Regions from separate parts of the Tatumella citrea genome, predicted to be linked through region 1. Evidence: predicted binding sites of a transcription regulator. Region 1 holds the regulator's gene; the other holds the start of a gene.
What was found. The regulator sigma-54, encoded in region 1, starts transcription at its own class of promoters, with help from an activator protein. The targets are predictions, from matches to a motif close to GTTGGCACANNTTTCGCTNT.
Positions count from the first base shown of each region.

Region 2: the regulator sigma-54 is predicted to act here: its motif matches at 2,973-2,992, upstream of glnA (glutamate--ammonia ligase).

Region 1 is NZ_CP015579.1:194,345-200,109, reverse strand. It holds gene kdsD (arabinose-5-phosphate isomerase KdsD) at 1-76, shown strand, start outside; gene kdsC (3-deoxy-manno-octulosonate-8-phosphatase KdsC) at 90-653, shown strand; gene lptC (LPS export ABC transporter periplasmic protein LptC) at 650-1,222, shown strand; gene lptA (lipopolysaccharide ABC transporter substrate-binding protein LptA) at 1,197-1,751, shown strand; gene lptB (LPS export ABC transporter ATP-binding protein) at 1,757-2,482, shown strand; gene rpoN (RNA polymerase factor sigma-54) at 2,534-3,967, shown strand; gene hpf (ribosome hibernation promoting factor) at 3,988-4,275, shown strand; gene ptsN (PTS IIA-like nitrogen regulatory protein PtsN) at 4,436-4,930, shown strand; gene rapZ (RNase adapter RapZ) at 4,970-5,765, shown strand, end outside.
Region 2 is NZ_CP015579.1:4,443,481-4,449,245, forward strand. It holds gene glnG (nitrogen regulation protein NR(I)) at 1-149, opposite strand, end outside; gene glnL (nitrogen regulation protein NR(II)) at 157-1,206, opposite strand; gene glnA (glutamate--ammonia ligase) at 1,421-2,830, opposite strand; gene typA (ribosome-dependent GTPase TypA) at 3,285-5,108, shown strand; gene A7K98_RS21020 (DUF4440 domain-containing protein) at 5,183-5,560, opposite strand; gene A7K98_RS21025 (MFS transporter) at 5,578-5,765, opposite strand, start outside.

The DNA.
Region 1 (5,765 bases):
ACTATTGGTTGCCGATAACAATCGCCTTGTGGGTGTGATACATATGCATGATATGTTGCGTGCCGGTGTTGTCTGATCAGGAAATAAAAATGAACAATAAACTCCCTATTGATACGTGTTACGGGCCTGTCTGCCCCACGGTCATGGCCAGTGCCGAAAAAATAAAATTACTAATTTGCGATGTCGATGGGGTAATGTCTGACGGCCTGATTTATATGGGAAATAATGGTGAGGAGCTGAAAGCTTTCAACGTTCGTGATGGCTACGGAATCCGTTGCCTGTTAACCAACAATGTTGAAGTTGCTATTATCACCGGTCGGAAAGCCAAACTGCTGGAAGATCGTTGTCATACTCTTGGCATAAGCCATCTATACCAGGGACAATCAGATAAGCTTTTGGCCTTTGCAGATCTTCTGGATAAACTGTCACTTCAGGCCGACGAAGTCGCTTACATCGGGGATGATTTGATTGACTGGCCAGTGATGGAAAAAGTGGGCCTCAGCGTGTCAGTGGCTGATGCGCATCCCCTGATAGTACAGCGGGCCGATTATGTCACCCGGATTGACGGTGGCCGCGGCGCGGTACGTGAGATTTGTGATGTTATTTTGATGGCGCAAAATAAATTTGAGGATGCCAAAGGGTTATCGATATGAGTACAAGCAGACGCTGGATTACCCTTCTGCTGGCAGTGATTGCGGTAGTACTGATTGGCTGGAACCTGACAAATCAGGATACTCCACCCGCTTCTGTAGCACAGGATGATCAGAGCCCTACCTATACGACAGCCAGCTCTCACACAGTGGTTTACAATCCTGAAGGCGCGTTAGCCTATCGGCTGGTATCCGATAAGGTATCCTATTTTGATGCCTCACAAATCAGCTGGTTCGATAACCCGGTCATGACTACCTATGACCAGCAAAAGGCACCAGCATGGTCAGTAAAGGCAGATAAAGCCAAATTAACTAAAAACCGGATGCTATATCTTTATGGGCATGTGGAAGTCAATGCGCTGAATCCGGATGCTAAACTTGAACGTATCACCACAGACAATGCACAGGTGAATCTGGTGACCCAGGATGTGACCTCGGATGATCAGGTAACACTCTACGGGCAGGGATTCCGTTCAACCGGAATGAAGTTACGTGGCAATTTACGGGCCAAAACAGCTGAATTAATTGAAAAGGTCAAAACCGATTATGAAATCCAAAGCCAAAATAAATAGCGTCAGGTTGTTGTTGGTCTCCACGCTGCTTGGTTGCAGCCTGCCTGTGCTGGCGGTGACCGGTGATTCTGATAAGCCCGTAAACATCACGTCGCAAAATCAGTCGATGGATATGCAGGGCAATGTAGCTACCTTCACCGGAAATGTCGTCATTACCCAGGGGACCATCAGAATCACTGCAGATAAAGTCGTAGTGACAAGACCCGGAGGCGACAGCCAGAAAACTCTGGTGGACGGCTATGGCAATCCTGCCACTTTCTACCAGATGCAGGATAACGGTAAGCCGGTCAAAGGCCATGCAGCAAAACTGCATTACGATCTGGCAAAAGACCTGGTTGAGCTGACCGGCAACGCATACATTGAGCAGTTGAACAGCAATATCAAAGGTGACCGCATTACCTATCTGGTGAAAGAGCAGAAAATGCAGGCTTATAGTCAGGGTGGCGAACAAAAACGTGTGACCACAACCCTGATGCCTTCTGAGCTTCAGAACAATAATAAACCGGCACACCCTACCAAGAGTCAATAACAGTTATGGCGACGTTAATAGCAGAAAATCTGGCAAAAGCTTACAAAGGCCGCCGGGTCGTTGAAGATGTTAGTCTGGAAGTAAAATCAGGCGAAATTGTCGGATTACTGGGGCCTAACGGGGCCGGTAAAACCACCACGTTTTATATGGTGGTGGGCATTGTGCCAAGGGATGCAGGGAAAATTATTATCGATAATGATGATATCAGCCTGCTGCCACTGCATGCCCGTGCACGATTAGGTATTGGTTATTTACCGCAGGAAGCATCGATCTTCCGTCGTCTCAGTGTTTACGATAATCTGATGGCTGTATTACAGGTTCGTAAAGACCTTAACGCAGAACAGCGTGCTGACCGCGCCAATGAGCTGATGGAAGAGTTCCATATTGAACATTTGCGCGACAGCATGGGCCAGGCACTGTCGGGCGGTGAGCGCCGCAGGGTAGAAATTGCCAGAGCACTGGCAGCCAATCCGAAATTTATTTTGCTGGATGAGCCTTTTGCCGGTGTTGACCCGATATCCGTGATCGACATTAAAAAGATCATTGAGCATCTGCGTGATAGTGGTCTGGGCGTTCTGATTACCGACCATAACGTCCGTGAGACGCTGGCAGTTTGCGAGCGGGCGTACATTGTCAGCCAGGGGAAACTGATTGCCCATGGCACCCCGGAGCATATCCTTGCCGATGAACAAGTGAAACGCGTTTATCTCGGTGAAGAGTTCCGGCTCTGACTCTGTTAATGTGTCCTTAATGAAATTTTCTCAGGAAACTCATTCCTCACTATGAAGCAAAGTTTGCAATTCAGGCTCAGCCAACAACTGGCAATGACCCCCCAGTTGCAGCAGGCGATACGACTGTTGCAACTTTCTACGCATGAATTACAGCAGGAACTGCAGCTGGCACTGGAAAGTAATCCGTTACTGGAACAGACCGAAGTTCTTAACGAAGTGGATTCTGAGGAGTCGGGTGAAACTGCATCTCTGGACACCCGTGAAGCATTAGAGCAGAAAGATATGCCGGAGGAACTTCCTCTGGATGCCACCTGGGATGAAATATATACCGCCGGCACTCCATCCGGTACAGGTACTGATTATCAGGACGATGAACTACCTGTTTATCAGGGAGAAACCACCCAGTCACTGCAGGATTACCTGATGTGGCAGGTTGAACTGACCCCGTTCAGTGATACTGACCGTGCGATTGCCACTTCGATAGTTGATGCTATTGATAATACCGGCTATCTCACTGTTCCCCTGGAAGATATTCTGGAAAGTATCGGTGATGATGAACTGGGTATTGAAGAAGTTGAAGCTGTTCTGAAACGGGTACAGCATTTTGACCCTATTGGTGTGGGTGCCCGCGATTTGAAAGACTGTCTGCTGGTACAGCTTTCTCAGTTCAGCCCGGACACACCGATGCTGGAAGAAGCACGGTTAATTGTCCGGCAACACCTGGATCTGCTGGCTAATCACGATTTCCGTAGCCTGATGCGTGTCACCCGCCTGAAAGATGATGTGCTCAAAGATGCAATGGCTCTGATTCAGTCACTGGACCCTCGTCCCGGACAATCCATCCATACCGGTGAATCTGAATATGTAATCCCGGATGTGTTGGTGCGTAAAACCGGCAACCAGTGGACCGTCGAACTGAATACCGACAGTCTGCCACGACTCCGTATTAATCAGCACTATGCCGCAATGAGTGGCGGAGCGCGCAACGACAGCGACAATCAGTTTATCCGCAGTAATCTACAGGAAGCCCGCTGGCTGATTAAAAGCCTGGAAAGCCGAAATGATACTCTGTTGCGGGTTACCCGCTGTATTGTCGAACAACAGCAGGCCTTTTTTGAACAAGGCGAAGAATACATGCGGCCCATGGTACTGGCCGACATCGCTCAGTCAGTCGATATGCATGAATCCACTATTTCGCGGGTGACAACCCAGAAATATCTGCACAGCCCGCGCGGCATCTTTGAACTAAAATATTTCTTCTCAAGCCATGTCAGCACCGAAGGCGGTGGGGAAGCCTCGTCAACGGCTATCCGGGCACTGGTCAAAAAATTAATCTCATCGGAAAATCCGGGCAAACCCTTGAGTGACAGTAAACTCACCTCTATGTTATCTGAACAGGGGATTATGGTTGCAAGACGTACTGTTGCCAAATATCGCGAGTCTTTATCTATCCCGCCATCAAACCAGCGTAAACAGCTGCTTTGACATCATGAGAAGGAAAGCCTATGCAACTGAACATTACCGGACAACAAATTGAAATTACCGAAGGACTGCGCCAGTTTATTCACACGAAGTTTGCCAGACTGGAGCATTACTTTGAGCATATCAATCAGGTATATATTGTCCTGAAAGTTGAAAAAGTTCAGCAAATTGCAGATGCAACCTTACATGTGAACGGAGGTGAGCTCCATGCAACAGCAACAACCGATGATATGTATTCCGCTATTGACGGACTGACTGACAAACTGGCGCGACAGTTAACCCGTCACAAAGAAAAACTGAAACAGCATTAGTTTCAAACTGGTTTATCCCATTAAACAAACAGCAGGCATTGCCTATCCGTGGCTGCTTTTACCCGCAGATATTGCTGTTGAGCAATTCAAAGAGTAATACTGCAGGGTAAGTGACCGCCATCTTCGGAAAACAGGCAGATGAATCTGCAAGCGAAAGAATATGAATAGTGATCTGACACTTGAACTTAGCCATGTGCTTACTCTGGAATGTACCCGTAACAACGTACATTGTCAGAGTAAAAAGCGGGCGCTGGAGATAATAAGTGAACTGGCAGCGACTCAGCTGAATCTGCCACACCAAACTATTTTTGAGACTATCCTGAACCGTGAGCGGATGGGAAGCACAGGAATAGGCAACGGGATTGCAATCCCTCACGGTAAACTGGAAGAAGATACGCTCAGAACCATCGGAGTGCTGATCCATCTTGAGCACCCGATCCCGTTCGATGCGGTCGATAACCAGCCGGTAGATCTTTTGTTTGCGCTGTTGGTCCCGGCAGATCAGTGCAAAACGCACTTACATACCTTATCTCAGGTAGCAAAACGCCTGGCTGATAAAACCGTGTGCCGTCGTTTACGGGCTGCACAAAGTGATCAGGAACTCTACAGTATTATCATGGAAGAGCAGCAAAGCAGCGACGAAAAACAACAATAAATCAGCCTATAGAGCAGGAATTATTACGGGAGAAGGATCATGGTACTGATGATCGTGAGCGGTCGGTCAGGGTCGGGAAAATCTGTCGCACTACGAGCACTGGAGGATATGGGCTTTTATTGTGTCGATAACTTACCGGTCGATCTGTTACCGGAACTGGCTAACTCACTGGAAAAACGTAATATTTCTGCTGCAGTCAGTATCGATGTACGTAATATGCCTGAATCACCGGAGATTTTTGAGGATGCCTTTAACCGGCTATCAGCTCAGTTCTCCCCTCAGTTATTATTTCTTGATGCCGACAGAAATACACTGATCCGTCGTTACAGTGATACACGCCGCCTGCACCCTCTCTCGAGTAAAAATCTGTCACTGGAGAGCGCTATTGATGAAGAAAGCGACCTGCTTGAACCTCTGCGGTCCAGAGCTGATTTAATCATCGATACGTCTGAGATGTCGGTTCATGAGCTGGCTGAAATGCTAAGGACCCGTCTGCTTGGCAAGCGGGAACGGGAACTCACCATGGTATTTGAATCCTTTGGATTTAAATACGGAATCCCTATCGATGCAGATTATGTGTTTGATGTCCGTTTCCTGCCCAATCCTCACTGGGACCCAAAACTACGTCCGCTGACCGGCCTTGACCGGCCGGTAGCTGCGTTTCTTGATCGCCATACTGAAGTTCATAATTTTATTTATCAGACCCGCAGCTATCTTGAGCTATGGTTACCTATGCTGGAAACAAACAATCGCAGCTATCTGACCGTTGCGATTGGCTGTACCGGCGGTAAACATCGCTCAGTATATATAGCTGAACAGCTGGCGGACTACTTCC
Region 2 (5,765 bases), 240 kb from region 1:
ACATCCGGTGTTTTGCTGGCCAAAGCCTCAAGCACATCATCCCCGTTATCAAACGCGGTACAGCTTAAACCGGCTCCAGTGAGCGCGCGTTCAAGCACCCAGCGGATGGAGCTATCGTCATCGACGATCCAGACTATCCCTCGTTGCATGGAAACCTCACTGGCGAATAGGCAGGAATACCGAAAATTCGGTATGTCCTGGCCAACTGTTAAATTCTATTTTTCCTGAATGCTGGTCAATCAGGCTACGGGCTATGGATAATCCCAGACCGGTGCCACCTTCCCGCCCGCTAACCATCGGATAAAACAATGTATCCTGCAGCTGCTGGGGGATGCCCGGCCCGTCATCTTCCACATCAATCCGCGCCACCAGACGGTAGCGAACACCATGCAGTGTTAGCTGAAATGCGGTGCGGGTTCGCAGAGTAATCGTGCCTCCTGCCTCTCCCAGCGCCTGTAATGCATTACGCACTACGTTCAGTAAAACCTGTTCAATCTGATCCGGGTCGTGCGGCAGTTCCGGCAGACTTGGATCGTAATCTCTGACCAGGGTAACGTTATCCGGCAACTCCATCGATACCAGGTTAACAATTCGCTCTGCTACCTGATGTATGCTCTGGGTGACGTGCATGCCAGGCTGTTGAGGCCCCAGTAACCGGTCGACCAGATTGCGTAACCGGTCGGCCTGTTCAATGATCACTTTGGTATATTCATTTAACGACGGGTCCGGCAGTGCTCTGGAAAGCAACTGAGCGGCACCGCGTAATCCGCCGAGCGGATTCTTAATTTCATGGGCCAGACCGCGGACTAAATCGCGGGCGGCAACCTGCTGTGCGTGCTGAATCTGTTCCTGGCTAAGACGGCGTTGGTTATCCATCGGCGCCATTTCCAGCAGAATCTGTTGATCAGGATACTGCTGAGCGGTAAGAGACATGATATGAGCCCGGCCATCAACCACAATGGTCACTTCACTGTCAGTAAACCCCAGACCGGCTTGCAGACTTTCCAGCATCACCTCAATATTCAAGGAGAAATAGCCGGTAAGCTCCGGGAGTGGCGTACCAAACAGTTTACGGGAACTCTGCGCCAGCAGTTGCTGCGCTGCCGGGTTCGCGTAATGGATCACCAGGTTGCTATCGACTACTAACACACTATTGATGAGAGAGTTTAAGATCTGCACTGCATCGGGCTGTGTGTTGGATATCATGTTTAAATCTCCGCGTTTACCAGGCAAATGCGCTGCTGTTTACTGTGAGATGAGCGGGCGATTGGCTGGTGTTTTTCGCTGTGTTCGGACAATAAACAGGCAGTAAACCCGGGCTGACTGACCGAAATATCCCTCTGAAACCTGAATTTGCGGAGAAAAAAGCCCATCCGAAGATGGGCTAAAATTTTCCACGGCAACAAAACTACAAGAGAGATTAAACGCTGTAGTAAAGTTCGAACTCTACCGGATGCGGAGTCATACGTACGCGGTCATCATCTTCTTTGCGCAGTGCGATGTAAGCATCGATAGTATCGTCAGTGAAAACACCACCACGGGTCAGGAAGCTGCGGTCTTCGTTCAGTGCATTCAGCGCTTCTTCCAGAGATCCTGCTACTTTTGGAATCTCAGCTTCTTCTTCCGGAGGCAGATCATACAGGTTCTTATCCATCGCATCGCCAGGATGGATTTTGTTGATGATACCGTCAAGGCCGGCCATCAGCAGTGCAGCAAACGCCAGGTATGGGTTAGCCGCTGGATCCGGGAAGCGCGCTTCGATACGACGAGCTTTCGGGCTGGCAACTACCGGAATACGGATTGACGCAGAACGGTTACGGGCAGAGTAAGCCAGCATTACCGGTGCTTCATAACCCGGGACCAGACGTTTATAAGAGTTGGTAGTTGGGTTAGTCAGGGCGTTAATCGCTTTAGCGTGCTTGATGATACCGCCGATGTAGAACAGAGCAGTTTCAGACAGGCCGCCGTATTTGTCGCCGGAGAACAGGTTAGTACCGTCTTTCGCCAGTGACATGTGGCAGTGCATGCCGGAACCGTTATCACCAAACATTGGTTTTGGCATAAAGGTGGCAGTTTTGCCGTAAGCGTGCGCTACGTTATGTACCACATACTTATAAATCTGAATTTCGTCAGCTTTTTTAACCATGGTGTTAAAGCGGGTTGCCACTTCGTTCTGGCCAGCAGTGGCCACTTCGTGGTGGTGAGCTTCAACAACCAGGCCCATCTGCTCCATAGTCAGACACATAGCAGAACGGATGTCCTGAGCTGAGTCGACCGGAGGAACCGGGAAGTAACCGCCTTTCACGCCAGGACGGTGACCTTTGTTACCACCTTCGTAGGCTTTACCGGTGTTCCATGCAGCTTCGATATCATCGATAGCAACGTGGGAACCAGACATGGTAGCGCCAAAACGAACGTCGTCGAACAGGAAGAACTCTGGCTCAGGTCCGAACAGTACGGTGTCTGCAATGCCAGAAGAACGCAGGAAATCTTCAGCGCGTTTTGCGATAGAACGCGGGTCGCGGTCATAACCTTGCAGTGTACCTGGCTCCAGGATATCACAACGAATGATCAGGGTTGGATCTTCGAAGAATGGGTCCAGAACAGCAGTAGTAGCATCCGGCATCAGCACCATGTCTGATTCGTTAATGCCTTTCCATCCGCCGATGGAAGAACCATCGAACATTTTGCCTTCTTCAAAGAAGTCTTCGTTAACCTGGTGAGCAGGGATGGTTACATGCTGTTCTTTACCTTTACTGTCGGTAAAACGCAGATCAACAAACTTAACTTCATGTTCGTTCATCAATGAGAGAACGTGTTCAACGGACATACTAACTCTCCTGAAATATTCATTGTTGTCGTGGGTAGAGAACCTGTACTGGTAAAGGGTCACGAGGCGCCGCGCATTTTCCGGACAATGTTCCCGACAAGCTTCCAACCGTTTCAAACTGTCGTTTTTGCTTGGGTAATACAAAGCGAAATCTGTGCCAACTTTTTATTTTGCAGGAAAACGGGGTGATAGCGGCCTTTTTGCCCCGTTTAGGGGATGCACTGAACCGGCGCGCTGCACCATTATGATCCAAAATCGATTACCTGAAAGCACTATTATGGTGCATAACACCAAAACCAGCATAACATTGCACTAAAATTGAACGTAGTCTGTGCTGATAATCACCGGTTTCAAAAAGTCACTGAGAAAGTTTCAAGGAATACTGTGAACATATTCAGTCTTTCGACTAATCCGTGTACAATAGCGCGCTATTTCTAATGCCTGAGGCAAAGCTGTGATCGAAAATTTGCGTAATATCGCCATCATCGCGCACGTTGACCATGGAAAAACGACCCTGGTTGATAAGCTGTTACAACAGTCTGGTACTTTTGACGCCCGTACCGAAGCGACTGAGCGTGTGATGGACTCCAACGATTTGGAGAAAGAGCGTGGGATTACTATTCTCGCTAAAAACACTGCAATTAAGTGGAACGACTATCGAATCAATATCGTCGATACTCCGGGACACGCCGACTTCGGTGGAGAAGTTGAACGTGTAATGTCGATGGTAGACTCGGTTCTGCTGGTAGTGGATGCGATCGATGGTCCGATGCCACAGACGCGCTTCGTGACCAAAAAAGCATTTGCTCATGGTCTGAAGCCTATCGTTGTTATCAACAAAATTGACCGTCCGGGTGCACGCCCTGACTGGGTGGTTGATCAGGTCTTTGATCTGTTTGTTAACCTGGATGCGACCGACGAACAGCTGGATTTCCCGATCATTTATGCATCGGCAATTCAGGGGATTGCGGGTGATGACCATGCAGAAATGGCAGAAGATATGACGCCACTGTATGAAGCCATCATTAAGCATGTTCCTGCACCAAACGTTGACCTGAACGGTCCGTTACAGATGCAGATCTCTCAGCTGGATTACAACAACTACCTGGGTGTTATCGGGATTGGCCGTATCAAACGCGGTAAAGTCAGACCGAACCAGCAGGTAACTGTTATTGATGCTGAAGGCAAAACCCGTAACGGTAAAGTCGGTAAAGTACTGGGCCACCTGGGTCTGGAGCGTATCGAAAGCACTGAAGCAGAAGCCGGCGATATCATTGCGATTACCGGTCTGGGTGAGCTGAATATTTCTGACACTATCTGTGATCCGCAGAACGTGGAAGCTCTGACTCCACTGTCTGTTGATGAACCAACAGTCAGCATGTTCTTCTGCGTAAATACCTCACCATTCTGTGGTAAAGAAGGTAAATTCGTTACTTCACGTCAGATCCTTGATCGTCTGAAGAAAGAACTGGTGCACAACGTAGCACTGCGTGTTGAAGAGACCGAAGATGCGGATGCTTTCCGTGTATCTGGTCGTGGTGAGCTGCACTTATCTGTACTTATCGAAAACATGCGTCGTGAAGGTTTTGAACTGGCGGTTTCCCGTCCGAAAGTTATCTTCCGTGAAATCGACGGACGTAAACAGGAACCTTACGAAAACGTAACTCTGGATATCGAAGAGCAACACCAGGGTGCGGTGATGCAGGCGATGGGTGAGCGTAAAGGCGATCTGAAAAACATGGACCCGGATGGTAAAGGTCGTGTGCGTCTGGATTACGAAATCCCAAGCCGTGGTCTGATCGGTTTCCGTAACGAATTCATGACCATGACTTCAGGTACTGGTTTACTGTACTCGACCTTCAGCCACTACGGTGATCTGCGTCAGGGTGAAGTGGGTCAGCGTCAGAACGGTGTACTGATTTCTAACGGTCAGGGTAAAGCGGTTGCTTTCGCACTGTACAGCCTGCAGGACCGCGGTAAGCTGTTCCTTGGTCACGGTGCTGAAGTTTACGAAGGCCAGATTATCGGTATTCACTCACGTTCTAACGACCTGACCGTGAACTGTCTGACCGGTAAGAAACTGACCAACATGCGTGCTTCCGGTACTGATGAAGCCACGACTCTGGTTCCGGCCATCAAAATGACTCTGGAGCAGGCTCTGGAATTCATCGATGACGACGAACTGGTCGAAGTGACTCCTCAGTCTGTACGTATCCGTAAGCGTCATTTGACTGAGAATGATCGTAAACGTGCTTCACGTGGCAGCAAAGAGTCTTAACAGACAGCCACGTTGCTGAGCAGTGATACTGATCAAAAAGCCGTCCCCGGGGACGGCTTTTTTTTACCTGTGTCTCAGCTTTCCAGGGTTTCCTGAAGATGTAACCAGCGAACTTTCTCTCCTTCACGGCGGAACACGGCTGTCGCCCAACGAATATTTTCCGGGGCATCCTGGGCGTTCTGTTGTTCCCGGTAATACACCACCGCCCCTTGCGGCCATTCATGCATTATCTTTAGCTGGTCAAACGTGATCTGTAGCCCACGGCGGTTAGCTTGCTGTGCCTGAAGAAAATGGCTCAACCCTGTCTTGTCCAGAGAACTGCCCGCAGGGGTAATCATGGTAAATCCGTCAGCAAAACGGTCGGTTAAAGTGGCGAGATCTCCCTTACCCTGACCCAGCCAGAGTTCAAGGGCATTCAGCGTATTTTCCAGTTCATCCATATAGTCATTCATAGTTTCTGTTCTCTTAATCAATGAGTGTCAGGGGTGGACGGACGGAAACGAAGTTTCCGACTGGCAAGGGCGGGGATGCAGGTGACACAGGCGGCAACAATAAAACAGACTCTGTATGCCATCAGCAGGCTGACGGTTTGCACTAACAGGCTCAGCAACAGACTGAGCAGGGCAACACCAAAACAAAAACTCAGTTGGCGATTGA